One region of the Pseudoalteromonas sp. S1727 genome, then DNA from elsewhere that is predicted to be linked to it. Evidence: predicted binding sites of a transcription regulator. Region 1 holds the regulator's gene; the other holds the start of a gene.
The links. Region 1 encodes NrdR, which represses ribonucleotide reductase genes. Its sites were predicted from a motif close to AAACACNANATNTNGTGTTT; they were not measured.
Positions count from the first base shown of each region.

Region 2: nrdA (class 1a ribonucleoside-diphosphate reductase subunit alpha) is a predicted target of NrdR. The motif match lies at 1,116-1,135, and genes of this name have one in related genera.

Region 1 covers NZ_PNDT01000009.1:20,956-23,369, forward strand. The annotation lists gene ribD (bifunctional diaminohydroxyphosphoribosylaminopyrimidine deaminase/5-amino-6-(5-phosphoribosylamino)uracil reductase RibD) at 1-812, opposite strand, end outside; gene nrdR (transcriptional regulator NrdR) at 814-1,263, opposite strand; gene glyA (serine hydroxymethyltransferase) at 1,367-2,414, opposite strand, start outside.
Region 2 covers NZ_PNDT01000016.1:16,555-18,968, reverse strand. The annotation lists gene nrdA (class 1a ribonucleoside-diphosphate reductase subunit alpha) at 1-1,003, opposite strand, end outside; gene CWB85_RS05275 (HAD family hydrolase) at 1,405-2,088, opposite strand; gene ubiG (bifunctional 2-polyprenyl-6-hydroxyphenol methylase/3-demethylubiquinol 3-O-methyltransferase UbiG) at 2,088-2,414, opposite strand, start outside.

The DNA of each region.
Region 1 (2,414 bases):
TAATGCGGCCATTGTACTGATTTATCAAGCTCAGTGGTGATAATTATTATCTCGCTTGCAATGCTAAATAAGGCTAAATCTGGCGTTAAACGATTTTGTGAATCGATAATGATACGCACAGGCTGACGAACCGGCAATTGAGTGGGTAATGGCTCAGGCAGCTCATCAACCCGCACATTAAGCTTTGCATCATCCATTAGGACGGTGTCTGCACCCGTTAAAATAGCGCAACTTTGGGCACGCTGTAATTGCACATCTTGGCGAGCAGGACTGCCCGTGATCCACTTGCTTTGGCCGTTTTTAAGGGCTGTTTTACCATCAAGACTTGCCGCCATTTTGCAGGTGATAAACGGCATCCCCTGTTCCATGCGTTTTAAAAAGCCACGGTTTAACAAGCGAGCTTCTGACTCTAACAAGCCAGATGCAACCTCAATGCCTGCATCAGCTAAAATGGCTAAACCTTTACCTGCCACTTGCGGATTAGGATCCACCATAGCGGCAATTACTTTTACCACACCTGCTGCTTTTAAACCTTCGGCACAAGGTGGTGTGCGGCCATAGTGGCTGCATGGCTCTAAGGTAACATAAGCAGTGGCACCTGTAGCTCGTGTACCTGCCATCAAAAGTGCATTTACTTCGGCGTGACCTTGGCCGGCAACTTGGTGAAAGCCTTCACCTACAATAGTTCCGTTTTTTACCAACACGCAACCTACATTAGGGTTGGGTGTTGTGGTAAAGCGCCCTTGCTTGGCAAGCGCGATCGCACGTGCCATATAAATATGATCTTGCTCAGTGAAATGTGATAGGGGCATTTTATTCTCCCAAGCGGGCGATCTCTTCACCAAATTCTCGGATATCTTCAAATGAGCGATATACGGAGGCAAACCTTACATAAGCAACTTTATCAAGCTTCTTCAGTGCTTCCATTATACATTCACCAATTAAGTGACTTGATATTTCTCGCTCGCCGGTGGCACGTAGTTGCGATTTTATAATGTTAACTACTTCATCTACTTGCTCTGTACTAACGGGGCGTTTTTCTAATGCGCGATGTAGACCATTAAGGAGTTTATCTTCATTAAACGGTTCACGGCTGCCATCTTGTTTGATCACTCTTGGCATTACCAACTCTGCCCCTTCAAAGGTAGTAAAGCGTTCATGGCATTCATTGCATTCACGACGACGTCTTACTTGGTGACCACCGCCAACAAGGCGCGAGTCAATCACTTTGGTATCTTTTGCGGTGCAAAATGGACAATGCATAAGTATTAGCTTCCGTTAAAAAACAAAAAAGGCCGCTTTTAAGCGGCCTTTATAATAGCAAAAAACAACGCTATTGTGATCTAAATTACTGCTAGCTTAACAATTAAGCGTAAACTGGTAATTTTTTACAGATTGCTTTAACTTTCTCTTTTACTTGTGCTTGCACAGACTCATCATTGATGTTGTCTAGTACATCACAGATCCAGCCAGCAAGCTCTTTTGATTCAGCTTCTTTAAAACCACGACGTGTGATTGCAGGAGAACCAATACGCAGACCTGACGTTACAAATGGTGAACGCGGATCATTAGGTACAGAGTTTTTATTTACTGTAATGTTTGCATTACCTAGTGCGGCGTCAGCGTCTTTACCAGTGATATCTTTATCGATTAAATCAAGTAAGAACAAGTGGTTTTCTGTTTTGTCAGAAACGATTTTGTAGCCGCGCTCTTGCATAACTGCAACCATAGCTTGCGCATTTTTAACAACTTGCGTTTGATATTCTTTAAACTCAGGTTGTAGTGCTTCTTTAAATGCTACTGCTTTTGCAGCAATGATGTGACATAAAGGACCACCTTGGCCACCTGGGAATACAGCGCTATTTAGCTTTTTGTAGATAGCTTCATCGCCACACGCAGAGATGATTAGACCGCCACGAGGACCCGCTAAAGTTTTGTGCGTAGTCGTGGTAACAACGTGCGCATGTGGTACTGGACTTGGGTAAACACCCGCAGCAATAAGACCTGCAACGTGAGCCATATCAACAAATAGGTAAGCACCTACTTTATCAGCGATTTCACGGAATTTAGCCCAATCAACAATACCTGAGTATGCAGAGAAACCACCGATAATCATTTTTGGCTTGTGCTCAAGCGCAAGCGCTTCAACTTGTGCGTAATCAATTTCGCCAGTCGCTTCATCTAATCCATATTGGATTGCATTGTAAAGCTTACCAGAGAAGCTTACATGTGAACCGTGCGTTAAGTGACCGCCATGCGCTAAGCTCATGCCAAGTACCGTATCACCTGCTTCTAATAATGCTAAGAATACAGCTGCATTAGCTTGTGAACCTGCATGAGGCTGTACGTTTGCATATTCAGAGCCAAATAGCTCATTAGCGCGGTCAATAGCAAGTTGCTCAACAACATCAACG
Region 2 (2,414 bases), on a different contig from region 1:
AATCTAAATGACGAACACGGTTATCATCAACCCCACGGTTATTTTTAAGCACTAATAAGTTTTCAACTTCTAAATGCCATAGTGGGTAGAAAAGGGTGGCTGCACCACCGCGTACACCACCTTGTGAACAGCTCTTAACTGCTGTTTGAAAGTGCTTATAAAAAGGAATACAACCTGTGTGATACGCTTCGCCATTACGAATAGGGCTGCCAAGTGCACGAATACGACCGGCATTAATACCAATCCCTGCGCGTTGTGATACGTATTTTACGATCGCTGAAGACGTGGCATTGATAGAATCTAGGCTGTCACCACACTCAATGAGGACACATGAACTAAATTGACGAGTAGGTGTACGTACCCCCGCCATAATTGGCGTAGGTAGTGAAATCTTAAACATTGATACCGCATCATAAAAACGCTTGATGTAATCTAAACGCGTTTCTTTAGGGTAATCAGAGAATAAACTTGCGGCAACCAGAATATATAAAAACTGTGCGCTTTCATAAATTTCGCCTGTTACGCGGTTTTGTACTAAATATTTGCCTTCAAGCTGCTTAACTGCAGCGTAGCTGAAGTTTAAATCGCGTGCATGATCTAGGTATTCATCGAGTTGATCAATTTCTTGCTCTGTGTAATCGGCAAGTAGATGAGCATCATAACGCTTATCTTCAACAAGTTTCACGATGTGATCGTATAAGCGTGGCGGCTCAAATTGACCATAGGCTTTTTTGCGTAAATGGAATACGGCTAAACGGGCGGCTAAGTATTGATAATCTGGAGACTCTTTTGAGATCTGATCAGCGGCTGCCTTAATAATCGTTTCATGGATGTCTTCAGTACGAATGCCATCATAAAACTGGATGTGTGATTTTAGCTCAACTTGTGAGACAGACACATTATTTAGACCTTCGGCGGCCCAAGCAATAACGCGATGGATTTTATCTAAATCAAGTGACTCTTTACGGCCGTCACGTTTGCTTACAGATAGCTGTTGGTTCATAGTTTTGCCTGTATTCCTTGGGATATAAAATTTTTTAGTGATACATTTTGCTTAGAATAAATATTTTATTGTCATAAGACTATTCTAGTGCGAATTTAATTGAATAACATTTAGCCACAACATCTGGTGTTCATCAAACTCTGGATCACAAGATAGTGTGGTATGCGATCATTTGCAAGGGGCATAAATGCCCCACATTGTGGATAACTTCGGGATAACACGTTTGTGTTAGTAGCCATTAACCTTTGACCATCTGATTAAAATGAAATTTATAAAAATCAACTCATGATCTATTAAATTTAACCATTTTAAAAATAAATTTAAGCTGCTTTTTTTATCGGCAAACAATGTGCAAAAAATAACACGGTCACAATATATAGTGGTTAATTTTTAGTAAACCACTATATATGGTTAAATGCATCAATGGGTGACTGCCAATTAAAATCAGCTTGCCAGCTCAGTGCTTCCTCTTCACTGGGTATATAGCCCCACAAAGCTGTGGCACTGTGCATGTTCGCTGCTTTAGCTGCAATAATGTCGCGTTCGGCATCACCAATATACAAGCAGCGGCTTGGATCTACATCTAATAGTTGCGCTGTATGCAGTAAAGGTAACGGTGAGGGTTTTGCCACATTTAAAGTGTCGCCACACACGATTGCCTGTGCATCATTTAGCTCAGTGATTGCGGCGACTAAAGGGGTAGTCAAAAATTCAGGCTTATTGGTCATGATCCCCCATTTGATCTGCTGTTGTTCAAGCGCAATCAATAACTGTGCAATACCTGTGAAACACTGACTATGGGTGGCAATATTATCAGCGTATGAATCAAGTAATTGCTGGCGTAAATCCATTTGTTTAGTTTGGTTATGCCAATGCTGCCCGAATCCCGCTTCGAGTAGAGCCATCGTGCCATTAGAAGCCGCAGGGCGATAGATATGTGAATCTACAGCTGGAAAGTTATGATCTATTAATACGTTATTCAGTGCGGCACCTAAATCATCTGCAGTGTCGAGCAGTGTACCGTCAAGATCAAAAATAAAAGCATCGTAATCAATTGCAGGTGCTGCTGTATTAAACCCAGCCATTACGCAAGTTTCTCAAAGTGGAGAATATAATTAACGCTAACATCGGTATTTAAACTGTATTGCTTTGATAGTGGGTTATAGCTTAGACCAGCACTCGCTCGTACTTTAAGTCCCGCTTGTTCTGCCCATGCAATAAGTTGTGCAGGTTTGATAAATTTTTTGTGATCGTGTGTGCCTTCTGGCACCATCTTCAATAACTTTTCTGCACCAATAATGGCATACAGATACGCTTTGGGGGTTTTATTAAGGGTAGAAAAAAATACATCGGCACCAGGTTTTGCTAAGGTGGCTACTGCTTGAATGATAGAAGCAGGATCAGGAACATG